2 regions of the Halobacillus sp. KGW1 genome follow, and region 1 is predicted to be linked to the other one. Evidence: riboswitches for the same ligand, from Rfam matches in the RefSeq annotation. Region 1 holds a riboswitch; the other holds the start of a gene.
What was found. Region 1 has a riboswitch for thiamine pyrophosphate ahead of AXG56_RS06080 (YkoF family thiamine/hydroxymethylpyrimidine-binding protein). Riboswitches for the same ligand answer to the same signal wherever they lie in the genome.
Positions count from the first base shown of each region.

Region 1 (6,115 bases):
GGTTCCTGGATCTTTTTATGGGTAGGTTTGAGAAAAATTATATCGGGAAAGTATAAAAGTAGTTACATCTATTCTTTTCGTTATAAGGAGCATTCCATGGATATTTTGAAACATATGTTGGAAGAAGGCTATGGTTCCGCCAGGTTTTCCTCTGTCAGCGGGAAAGAATTCCACGTTGACCTCCATGACTTGATAAGCAGTAAGGAGCTCTTTGATAAGATGGAGATTATTCCACGGGCAATTGAGTATTTCCCCTTTGAAAGAGTCCCATATATCGCCCTCAATGACGGGGAACAATCCTACAAAATTAAACTTATTAAATTATAACCATATAAGAAAGCAGACCTTATTCACCGGCCTGCTTTCTTTTTATTTTCTGCTTATCCAAAACCGCTTGACTACGTTGCCGTCCTCTTCCACGAAGTCTTGGTCTTCCTTCCCCCCATTTTTCAAAATAGCTTTCCAAGACCCTGTATTCCACTGATCACATACGACAAGGACATCCGTTATCTTCATTTCCCAGGCTTTCTCCAATGAAAGGCGCAGTAATGTCGTTGCATAACCATTCCTTCTTTCCGAAGGTCGGATACTATATCCTATATGACCGCCTTCTTTTCTCAGACGATCTGTCAATTTGTGGCGTATGTTGGTAACACCGATTATTCGTTCTTGTTTATCCATCATCCAATAGGTGGTGTCCGGTACCCACCCGGGAGGAAGATAGACTCCTCGTTCATTATTTTCCAGGAATTCTATCATCTCGTCAAAAGCATACGGATCTTTCTCTATGACCCATGGTATCATCGTTTCTCCACTTTCCAGCCATTCCTTATAATAATTTATGTAAGCATCCTTCCACTTCAAGGCAGGCTTCACCAGAGTCATTTCACTCATCTTTCCCCATCTCCTTTCACCAAAACGATTTCATCCAAAATTGGTATCCCTGTAGAAGAAAAGCGGGGGATGGATGGTTTTACTAATCTCGCTTTTTCAACCGCTCCTCTAACGACGGACTTCAATCGGAAGCCTCTGCGCTGATAGAAACGGATAGCATGAATATTTTCATTCGTCGTGATTACCTTAATCCTTCGACCATCTGCAACACTCTCGACTCTATCAATCAGAAGAGAACCTATCCCTCTTCCTTCCCTCAAGCTGTCCAGAGATACGATTTCCACTTCCTCCTCACTCTCCACGTATGTGATGAGACCGATAATTTCTGCTTTTTCCCCCACATATGTGAACCCATCTAACTTCCTGCAATCGTAGATCCCGCTTGATACGATCATATATGGACTGTCCCAGTTATCCTTAAAAAAGGAATCCCACTTTCCCTTAGCTGTCTCCTGTTTTTTGTATATATTCATGAAAGTGCTCCGTACTTTCTCATCTACTCCCAATCTCCTTCAGAAACAGCGATTTATTTTTCGGGGATACTTTAATGGACTCCGCTGTTCCATAGTGAATTTCCAGGCGGTCAAAGGAAAGGGCAGGTGCCTGAAGTATATCTTTCACTTCCTCCACTCTCCTGATTTGGTCAAGCGGTACACGCTTCCGGAAAGGACCGTAGACGATTTTCAACTCCTCGTGATCGATGATATATCGTGTCCCAAAATATATCCAGCCGACGAGCGCACTTATAACAACTGCAAAGATCACCTTGGCAATGTAAGAATTCGAAAGGCCGGGAATCATAAATACCCCCCACTCCAGGCCGCCTATCGCATCAATAAGTACCACTCCCATTACCAGAACCAAGAAGACGGATAACCACTTGCTTTTCTTTGACGTGAATCGAAGGGATTGCTGATTGCTCATACCATCTCTCCTTTATGGAAATTTTATACTACTACATTCTACGACCGGACCCCTGCATACGTTTCAAGAAAAACAACCATTTACAAAAATTAAAATATTCGCTAAGATGAAGGCATCCAAGACAACTGCATAACGTGGAACTTGCACTGGGGGAGCTGCATTTGCGGCTGAGAGGTTTATCCGACCCTTAGCACCCGAACTAGATAATACTAGCGTGGGGAAGTGCAGCCTGACTCTCGCGATCAGACTTCTTTTTTGGCTTTTCTTTTCGATTGTTGGACTGCATTCCCATGGAATGCAGTTTTTTTGTGTTTAAAAAAGGAGGAAATTAAATGACTCAAGTATGTGGAAATTCAAAAATTGCCGGCTGCTCTTTTTCTGTCCATCCTATGTGTAATGACTTTCAGGATATGATCATGACAAGCCTTCAACAGACCGACACATCCAAAGTATGGATGAAAACGGATCATGTTACGACGACGGTTCGCGGACGCTTGGAACACGTCTTTGACGTAGCCAAAGCCGTCTTTCACCATACCGCCGTCACAGGGGTTCATGCCGCATTTCAGGGGACGTTTTCCATCGGCTGCCCGGGCGATCCTACTGGTGATGTGTACCTGGATGAAACATCTAACGTGATGAACAGGAATACAGCAGCTGTCAAACAGGCGGTGACAGCTAAGTTTTCTCTATACCCTTTAGGTGGAGGTAAGTATATGGAAACGATTTACGAAAAGATTGAAAGGATGAGAGAACAAGGCATTTCTGTAACACCTGCCCACTATTCCACCAGGCTGGAGGGGGATATCCACGACATCTTTCACGGTTTGGAAAACGTGTTTAAGGAAACAGAAGCCGGTGGATCCTCCCACACCGTGATGACTGTGAGCATTTCTGCAAACAGCCCATCTAAAAAGGAGGAGGAGGAATGAAGAACTGGAAATTAAAAGAAATCGTCGTCATGTCTGTACTTGCCGTCGTATTCGCTGTTGTTTACTTAGCTTTTCTACCTGTAGGCAAAGTTCTGTCCGGATTAATGGGTCCGATTGGATATGACTTCATATATGGAATATGGTTCATTGTCTCCATTATCGCCGCCTACATACTAAGGAAACCAGGCGCTGCATTCTTATCGGAAACCATTGCCGCCACTGTGGAAATGCTGCTCGGGAATGCGTCCGGACCGATGCTCATTTTGACAGGCGTCATTCAAGGACTTGGGGCAGAGACCGCCTTCGCCATCACCCGTTATAAGAGTTACCAACTCCTTACACTTATGCTCTCCGGTATGATGGCTGCCGTGTTCAGCTTTTTCTGGGAATATTTCCGCCTGGGGTACAGCGCCTTAAGTACGGATTACGTAGCAGCTATGTTCATCATTAGACTTCTAAGTGGAGCTCTCATCTCCGGGCTGGCAGGAAAAGCAATTGCCGATGCCCTTGCCAAAACAGGAGTGCTGTCAGGATTTGCTCTGGGTAAAGAACGTCGTAGGAAGCGGGCGGCATAATGAAAATGATTTTTGAAGTTGACCATTTATCGTTGACTTATGACCAACACCCGCAGCCGGTACTTAAGGATATAAACTTAAATGTCGCACAAGGAGACAGCGTTTTGGTACTTGGTCCAAGTGGCTCGGGAAAAAGTTCCCTGGTGCATTGCCTGACGGGACTTTATCCTGAAGAACTTGACGGCACCATGACCGGTACCGTCAAGATAGCAGGAAAAGATGCGTGCACCTATAAACCGGGAGAAGCAGCAAAAAAAGTAGGCGTCGTATTTCAGGATCCTGAAACGCAGTTTTGTATGCTTACAGTAGAGGAGGAAGTAGCTTTTGGTCTTGAGAATTTAGCCGTACCTCCTTCGCAAATGCAGGATCTTATCGAACAGGCGCTCTCCTGGGTTGGTCTGGAACAATACAAGAAAGAAAAAATCCACGTCCTTTCCGGCGGCCAGAAGCAGAAACTGGCTCTTGCCTGTACACTCGTAATGGAGCCGGATGTGCTGATATTAGATGAACCAACAGCGAATCTGGACCCGGTTTCGGCTAGAGAATTCATCGAGATCCTCTCAGAAATAAAGCGTAAGCGTAAACTGACTTTAGTAGTCATCGAACACCGGTTGGAAGGCTGGCTTTCTCTTCTTACACGCGTAATCGTCCTTGAGAAAGATGGACATATGTTTAGTGAGGGACCACTTCTGAAAAATTTGAAAACCTATGGGCCTACCTTGATGAAAGAAGGCGTCTGGCTCCCCTACTCTGCCCGCACTGCCATGGCTCTTGGATGGAAGGGAAAGCTACCGCTGAGCATAGATGAGTATGTATCGCTGCCAATTCCTTTACCAGCTCCCGAAATAAAAAAGCCGGCGACTGAGGGAACGCTATTGTCAGCAAATAACGTGGCATGGAAAGAAGTCCTTCATAATATCCATTTGGATATCCATCCTGAGGAATGGGTGGCCGTCGTTGGAGCGAACGGAAGTGGAAAAAGCAGTCTTTCCAAGCTTTTAGCGGGTATTATAAAGCCGTCCAACGGAGATGTTGCTTTCAAAGGAAGATCGATCACACGCTGGAAAGAGAAGCTTCTTCGCCGCGAAATCGGTTATGTTTTTCAAAATCCCGAACACCAATTCATAACAGATTCTGTATTTGAGGAAGTGTCCTACAGTTTGAAAGAGCGAGAAATGGATGAACAAGAGACGAAGGAAATAGTCCGGAAGACGCTTCTACTCTGTCAATTGGAAGGCTTGGAACATTCTCATCCATTCCTTTTGAGTCAAGGACAGAAACGGAGACTCAGTGTCGCCACCATGCTCGTTTTGGATGTCAATCTACTTATTTTGGACGAGCCGACATTCGGTCAGGATGCTGGTTCTACCGAAAGTCTTATGCAGATCCTGAAAGAAAAACACGACCAGGGCACCTCCATCATCATGATCACTCATGACATGGAGCTTGTCGACCGTTTTGCAACAAGGACCATCGTTATCCAGGAAGGCGGTATTCAATGGGACGGACCTACGGAAGAACTATGGGAAATAGAATCATTGGAAGATTACCATTTGGAAACACCCCCGAGGCTGCAACTGACATCCTCAAGGGACGCAAAGGAGCGGACTCATGTCTTTTCATAACGTTAACCCGACAGTGAAAGCATTGACGATCCTCGCCGTTGTCTTCGTGCTGGCTTTACGATACGATCCTGTCACCCCGGCGGTTTTCTCTGCTGCAACAATTGCCGTCACTTTTTTGTTCGGAAATGTAAATAAGAAGTTGTATGTGATCTATTTAATGATATTTTCCATCTTCGCCTTTGGGATGTTATGGACAACCATCGCATTCGCGGACGTTCCTGCAGATGCTAAGGAAACGGTTTCCTTGTTCGGATGGGTCGTCCCAAAAGAAGATTGGCTAATGGCATTATCTTTATCCTTCCGCATCATCGCATTTGCATCGCTTTCCTTATTGTTTGTCTTTACGACAAATATGGTGGAGTTTTTATTAAGCTTGATGCAGCAGCTTCGGCTGCCACCAAAACTCGCCTATGGCATTTTGGCAGGCTACCGCTTTCTTCCCATGATGAAGGACGAATTCCAACAAATCCGTGCAGCCCACCGGATCCGGGGCATCGAATACGCTTCCAGCCTGCAAGGAAGATGGATGCAATACCAACGTTATCTCATACCTCTACTAGCAGGAGCCATCCGAAAGGCAGAACGTACGGCTGTCGCAATGGAATCCAAAGGGTTTACAGGTAGTTGGAATCGTACCTTTTACAGACCCATGACTATCCGTAAGAAAGATTGGATGTTTCCGCTCCTCATGACGGCCATCCTTATGGGATCGATTCTCATATAGGTAAATGATCATTCCCACTCCTAAAGAAAATCCGAACGACCAATTCAGGTCTGTTCGGATTTTCTTTAGTGTTATATTTCCTGGTTGGGACATGCATTTGCTTACTCTTCCATGTCCTGTATCCAGTCCGTCATATCGTTTATAATGATGTCCTGCTGCTCCCATACGGTTATTTCAGCTTCCTTATCTCCTTTTTGAGGACCGTAAACACCAAACTGACCGTGATTACCACCAGGTATTTCCTTCCAAGTCGTCTGATTGGAAAGCAGCTGTTTTGTCTCTTCGACCTTATCAAGCGTCGTCAGTCCATCCCTCTCCCCGTATATCGAAAGGATGGGAAAGTCAGTTCCGGACAAATCATCTCCGGCAGGGTAGGAGGCCAGTAAAATTAACCCGTCGACCTCATTCATATTCCTGGAGGCAAAAGATGCAGCTGCGACC
Region 1 covers NZ_LSOC01000002.1:1,043,675-1,049,789, forward strand. Annotated here, with positions in the region: gene AXG56_RS06060 (hypothetical protein) at 97-327, shown strand; gene AXG56_RS06065 (GNAT family N-acetyltransferase) at 370-894, opposite strand; gene AXG56_RS06070 (GNAT family N-acetyltransferase) at 891-1,367, opposite strand; gene AXG56_RS06075 (PH domain-containing protein) at 1,387-1,818, opposite strand; TPP riboswitch at 1,957-2,056, shown strand; gene AXG56_RS06080 (YkoF family thiamine/hydroxymethylpyrimidine-binding protein) at 2,151-2,750, shown strand; gene AXG56_RS06085 (ECF transporter S component) at 2,747-3,325, shown strand; gene AXG56_RS06090 (ABC transporter ATP-binding protein) at 3,325-4,950, shown strand; gene AXG56_RS06095 (energy-coupling factor transporter transmembrane protein EcfT) at 4,937-5,674, shown strand; gene AXG56_RS06100 (alpha/beta family hydrolase) at 5,776-6,115, opposite strand, start outside.

Region 2 (6,115 bases), on a different contig from region 1:
GTTTGTCTGCCACCGTGTGTTACGGATGACGAGTTCCCCGTCAATCGTGAAGGGGAGCGAGTCGGCTGGGGGAACAAGTCCGCATATCTCCGGGAAGCGGCCACTCAAGTCCTTGCCGTTTCTACTCCATAGCTTTATCCCGTCCTCCGAAGCATGGAGGAGACAGCGGAAGCCGTCATACTTCACTTCATAAATCCAATCCGGTCCGGTCGGCAAATCTTCTGCAGCAGTCAATAGCATCGGTTTCAAAGACACCCGCTCCTTTTTTATATGCTGCTTAGTTTACCCACAGCCGGCGAACATATTTTACCGACCTGTCGTGAATGCTAGGAGAAAAAGGAGTCGAGAACTATGCATACGATGTGGAAAGGAACCATCAGCTTCGGTCTCGTCAATATTCCGATCAAGCTTCATGCAGCGACGGAGAACAAGGATATTAAGCTAAGGCAGCTTCACAAAGAATGTAAGACACCGGTGGAATACAAAAAACGCTGTCCGGTATGTGAAGAGGAAATCAGCCAGGAAGAAATTGTGAAAGCCTATGAATATGCCAAGAACAAATTCGTGGTGTTGGATGAAGAGGATTTGGAACAGCTGAAGAAGGAGCAGGAGGATAAGGCGGTCGAAATCCTCGACTTCGTCAAGTTGGAGGAAATCGATCCGATTTATTTTGAACGAAGCTATTTTATATCGCCCAATGAAGGGGGATCGAAAGCTTACGGGTTGTTACGCCAAGCTCTGTCCGATACGGGGAAAATAGGTGTAGCAAAAATTATTATTCGATCCAAGGAACAGCTGGCGGTTGTTCGTGTTTATGAAAATACATTGCTCATGGAAACGATCCATTTCCCGGACGAAGTAAGAAACGTACAGGATGTCCCGAATGTGCCGGCAGAGGCGGATTTAGGAAAGAAAGAGCTTAGTACCGCAGTGACATTGATCGATCAATTGACCGAAACATTTGATCCGGGAAAATATACGGACGAATACCGAACCGCGTTGATGGACTTGATTGAGGCGAAGAAGAACAACGAAGAGGTTACGACGGCAGCAGACAAACAAAAACCGGACAATGTCACCGATTTGATGGAAGCTCTGGAGAAATCGTTGGAGCGGACCAAAGGCGCGAAGAAGAAAAAAACAACGAAACGAAAAACGACTGCCTCCACTAAGAAGAAGACGTCATAATCCCTTATGTGACAAGGGTTTGTCGAACGTTTTGACTGTATTATTAAGAGGCGTTGTAGTATAATATATAGTAGATACATGTGGTTCGGAGGGGAAAGAATGAGTGTTCGGACAGAAGAACAGGCAGAGCATTTGATGCGTTCTGCGAAAGCGTCTATGGCTATTGAAGGGTTCAGCTTGAATAAGAAGCAGGAATCATTAGTTAAGAAGTGTCTTACAGGAGCCATATCCCATAAAGAATTCGTCAAGCGGGCTTTGGAATTGTCCCGCCATGCCTAGTTCCAGGTATGGGGGTGAATCCTCCCGCTATTGTTATGCAGGGACTGATGTGCTGATTAATCACTATGACCTTATGGACGACAAGCAGCTGGAGTATATGGAGGCGATCCTTGCCACCCAGCGTTTGTCGGAACTGCAGGAAAAGCCTGTGGAAGGGGACTTCGACCTCAGACATTTGCAACGTATTCACGCCCGTTTATTTTCCGACCTTTATCCTTTTGCGGGCAATATCAGGACAGAGAATATCACGAAGGACGGGTTTTCTTTTGCGCAGGCCCGCTTCATTCAGGAAGCTTCTGTCCCGATCTTTGATTCTCTAATGAAGGAAGAGTGGGCAGGGATGGACAAAGAGGACTTAGCACGGAAACTGGCTCACTATATGGCGGAGTTGAACGTCCTTCATCCGTTTCGGGAAGGAAATGGTCGGAGCTTGCGTGAGTTCATCCGCACAATCGCCTTGGAAGCCGGCTACCATCTGGATTGGTCCTGTGTACCGAAAGAGGAGGTCTTTCAAGCGAGCATCGATTCAGTCAAGGATATCAGCAGTCTTTATTCGGTTATCCAAGCGTCGCTTGTTCCACTTGCCAAATGAGCAAAAGCCGGGGGAATCCCCGGCTTTTTATTCATCTTCTACAAGCACTTCCTTCTCCGGTCCTTCGTTTTCCTTAAGAACAATCTGCCACTGGTCATCGTCTTCATCAAATAGAATTTCCGCCACGGCGACAATTTTGTCATCTTCTACATCGGTTAGAGCGGAAGCCAAGGCTTCGGAGGTCGTCAATCGGGCCCCTTCTACTTCACTCATCTCCACTTCGGAAACCTTATCGGCAGGTGCCTGTTCTGGAAAACTTTCTTTAATGGGGCCGTCTGTCCAAACATCTACATATTTACCTGTCCATTCGTTGTCCGGAGCTTCAGACACCCACATCGCCCGCCCTTTTTCTTCTGACTCTGTAGTCGGAGTGACGACAAGGATACTGGATCCTTCCTGTTCCATCACATATCCGCTGATTTCTGCTTGCTCCGGAGGCGCCTCTGCTTCCGTTTCCTCATAATCCGAGCCGGCTGGTGCAGAACTGCACCCCGCCAAAAGAATCAAACAAGCGGCCCCCATCATTGTCCAGATGTTTCTCATTGTCATTCTCCTCTCGAATACAGATATTATTCAGAATATTGCACATGACAGAAGATACGAACTTTGTTATCATAAGACTCAACCAAGCAAATAGTACGATTCAACTACTAGGGGGGCCTTGTTACAGGCTGAGAGGAAAGCGTAAAGCTTTTCGACTCTTATGAACCTGATCTGGTTAATACCAGCGGAGGGAAGTAGTCAGACGAACGAATAGTTATTCATCGACTGTCTATGATCCAAGTCAGGTCCTCTCCAGGACCTGGCTTTTTTATTTTCTTATGGAAGGGGGGAATGTATTGAACCGTACACGTTTATTGACTATTATGGCACTGTTTGTTGCCATTGGAACATTCGGAGCACAGCTGCTCTGGTTCCCGGCAGGCATCGCGAAGGCATATCCTGTCCAACATGCGGTAAATGTCATGGCTGCTGTGATGCTTGGACCGCTGCCTGCTGCTGCCATTGCTTTCTGCATCGGCCTGCTGCGATTTCTTTTAGGGCTAGGAACACTGTTGGCTTTTCCTGGTGGAATGGTCGGAGCATTATTTGCTGGTTTGTTTTATCGGATATACAAACGGAAAGGGGCAGCTGTAGTCGGCGAGGTGATTGGAACTGGAATCATTGGAGCATTACTCGCCGTTCCGCTGGCTGGATTCATCATGGGCAGTGCGGCCGGAGCGTTTGCCTTTGTTCCTTCTTTCTTCATCAGCAGTCTGTCAGGAGCTGCCATCGGCTGGTTTGTGCTGTCACGTATCAAAGCAGAACAACTTCTATTACAACCATAATACACGGAAACTGCTAGGGGCGCGAATTATCGCTGAGATAAGGATTATCCTTTGTCCCTCAACACCTGATCTGGTTCGTACCAGCGTAGGGAAGTAGTCTGGACCTCTGCAATCCTCTAGTAGCTTCCGAATAACTCAGGGAGGCACCACTATGTCATTCTCCACTCAATTAAGAAAAGAAAATCAGGACGTGTTTGAAGCTATTTTTCACCATCCATTTGTTGAAGGTCTCGGAAAAGGAGAACTTCCGAAAGAAGCTGTCGCTCATTATGTGAAAGCGGACTTTGAATATTTGAATGCATTTATGCATGTGTACGGCATTGCTGTTTCCAAATCACCAAAAAGAGAAGATATTGAGCTCTTCAATGACCAGATCAACTTTGTGCTCCACAGTGAAGTGCATCCCCATAACAACCTGTGCCGATATATCGGTAAAGAATATGAGGAACTGCAGGGTTACCCGCTGCCACCGACAGCGGACCACTATATTAAACATATGCTCTACCATGCGCATATGGGCAGTATTGGAGAAATTATTGCCGCCTTACTTCCATGCCCCTGGACATATCTCGAAATCGGTAAAGAACTAACGAAAGCCTATCAACCGGACGAAAATCATCCGTTCTTTGATTGGATCGATTTCTATGCAGAGGAAGAAATAGGCGGATTGACAGGACAGCTTTGCGAGAAGCTTGATGCCTATGCAGAGCAAGCTTCAGACGAGGAGAAGAATAAGATGCGTGAAGCTTTCCGAAAGAGCTGCCAGCTGGAATTATCCTTCTGGGAAATGGCCTATACCGTCGAGGAATGGCCCGTAGCTGAGGGGGTTTACCGATGAACCGAGTGAAGTGTGCTCTTACCATTGCCGGAACGGATCCAAGCGGCGGTGCGGGTATCCAGGCGGATTTAAAGACGTTTCAAGAGCTTCAAAGTTATGGGATGAGCGTCGTCACTTCGGTAGTCGCTCAGAATACGACCGGCGTATCTGCGGTTCATCATCTTCCGGTCACGATGCTGAAGCAGCAGCTCTATGCAGTATCAGACGATATGCCGATCGATGCACTGAAAACAGGTATGGTGGCAACTATCGATATGATGGAGGTCCTTAAACAATGGCTGAAGGAAACAGAGGCTGCATACGTCATGGACCCTGTGATGGTAGCAACGAGCGGCGATCCTTTAATTGAGGAAAAGGCGAGGGATTATCTCAGGAAAGAGCTTGTTCCTTTAACAACGCTCGTAACACCGAACATACCGGAAGCGGAGTATTTGACCGGTAAGGTGATAGAGACGGAAGAAGCTATGAAAAAGGCAGCGGAAGAACTTGTCGAGGTTTATGGAGCTGGTGCAGCACTTGTCAAAGGAGGTCATCTGAGAGGTCATGCGGTCGATTATTTATATGATGGAAACGAGATGACCGTTTTGGAAGCAGAGCGAATCGATACGAATAACACCCATGGCACCGGTTGTACGTATTCGGCTGCGATCACGGCATACTTAAGCCGGGGCGATACGTTGAAAGAAGCCGTCCGTAAAAGTAAGTACTTTGTTACCGAAGCCATTCGTTACTCCTTTGACCTGGGAGCAGGAAGCGGACCCACCAATCATTTTGCCACCAGGAAGGAGACGATGAAAGGATGAACACCATCATAGAAAAAGTAAGAGAAAAGCGGCCGCTGATTCATCACATCACGAACCAAGTGGTCGTCCATTTCACAGCGAACGGTGCGCTTGCTTTCGGGTCTTCGCCAATCATGGCAGCCGCCCATCAGGAAGCGGCGGACGTAGCGATGTTGGCAGACGGGGTGTTGTTGAATATCGGAACATTGAATGATTACCAGGTGGAATCCATGATCTTGGCAGGAAGAGCCGCTAATGAGAAAGGTATTCCTGTCGTTCTCGATCCCGTCGGGGTAGGGGCGACCAAGTATCGTTATGAAGCATTTCAACGCATCGTAAAGGAGGTTCAACCGACGGTCATCAAAGGAAATGCAGGAGAGCTGGCTCGGCTGGTTGATATAGAAGTGGAGACGAAGGGAGTCGATTCTGTCGGGGAAGGGAATACCGGGGAAATTGTTCAAGCGGTTGCTGAAGCATTCCGAACAGCGGTCGTCTGCACAGGTGCCGTTGACCGCTTTTGTGCCGATGGAAAAAGCGGTCGGAACGAGAGCGGTCATCCGCTGCTTGGCCGCGTCACCGGTTCCGGCTGTCTCCTGGGTTCCATTCTCGCCGCTGTTCTTAGCGTCGATGGCGGAGTGTACGAGAAACTGGAAACGGCGTTGAAGCATTACGGTCGTGCAGCGGAGCAGGCCGCTTCTCTCCCATCTGTTCAGGGCCCTGGAACATTCCTGCCGCATTTCCTTGATGCACTCAGCCGGGATCTGGAGGAAGGCATATGACACTTTCTCATCGTCTGCGGAAGTATTTAGTCATGGGTAGCCAAGACTGTGTAAAAGATCCTTTGGAAACGCTGTCTGAAGCTGTTTCCGGCGGAATCACGGCTTTTCAATTCCGGGAAAAGGGGGATGGTTCTATGGAGTGGAAAGATAAAGTCGAACTCGGGCGTGCTTTGAAGCGGGTATGTGATGCAAACAACGTCTTATTTGTCGTCAATGATGACATCCGACTGTTCGAAGTTTTAGATGCCGAGGCCATTCATGTGGGGCAGGAAGATGTTCATGTAGAGAGTATCCGGGCGGCATACCCTGACGCTGCGATCGGCCTATCT
Region 2 covers NZ_LSOC01000003.1:910,075-916,189, reverse strand. Annotated here, with positions in the region: gene ligD (DNA ligase D) at 1-240, opposite strand, end outside; gene AXG56_RS13555 (Ku protein) at 352-1,188, shown strand; gene AXG56_RS13550 (hypothetical protein) at 1,288-1,467, shown strand; gene AXG56_RS13545 (Fic family protein) at 1,517-2,059, shown strand; gene AXG56_RS13540 (DUF3221 domain-containing protein) at 2,087-2,602, opposite strand; TPP riboswitch at 2,702-2,812, shown strand; gene thiW (energy coupling factor transporter S component ThiW) at 2,899-3,387, shown strand; TPP riboswitch at 3,393-3,496, shown strand; gene tenA (thiaminase II) at 3,539-4,225, shown strand; gene thiD (bifunctional hydroxymethylpyrimidine kinase/phosphomethylpyrimidine kinase) at 4,222-5,028, shown strand; gene thiM (hydroxyethylthiazole kinase) at 5,025-5,786, shown strand; gene thiE (thiamine phosphate synthase) at 5,783-6,115, shown strand, end outside.
Region 2: another riboswitch for thiamine pyrophosphate. It lies ahead of thiW (energy coupling factor transporter S component ThiW); the one in region 1 lies ahead of AXG56_RS06080 (YkoF family thiamine/hydroxymethylpyrimidine-binding protein).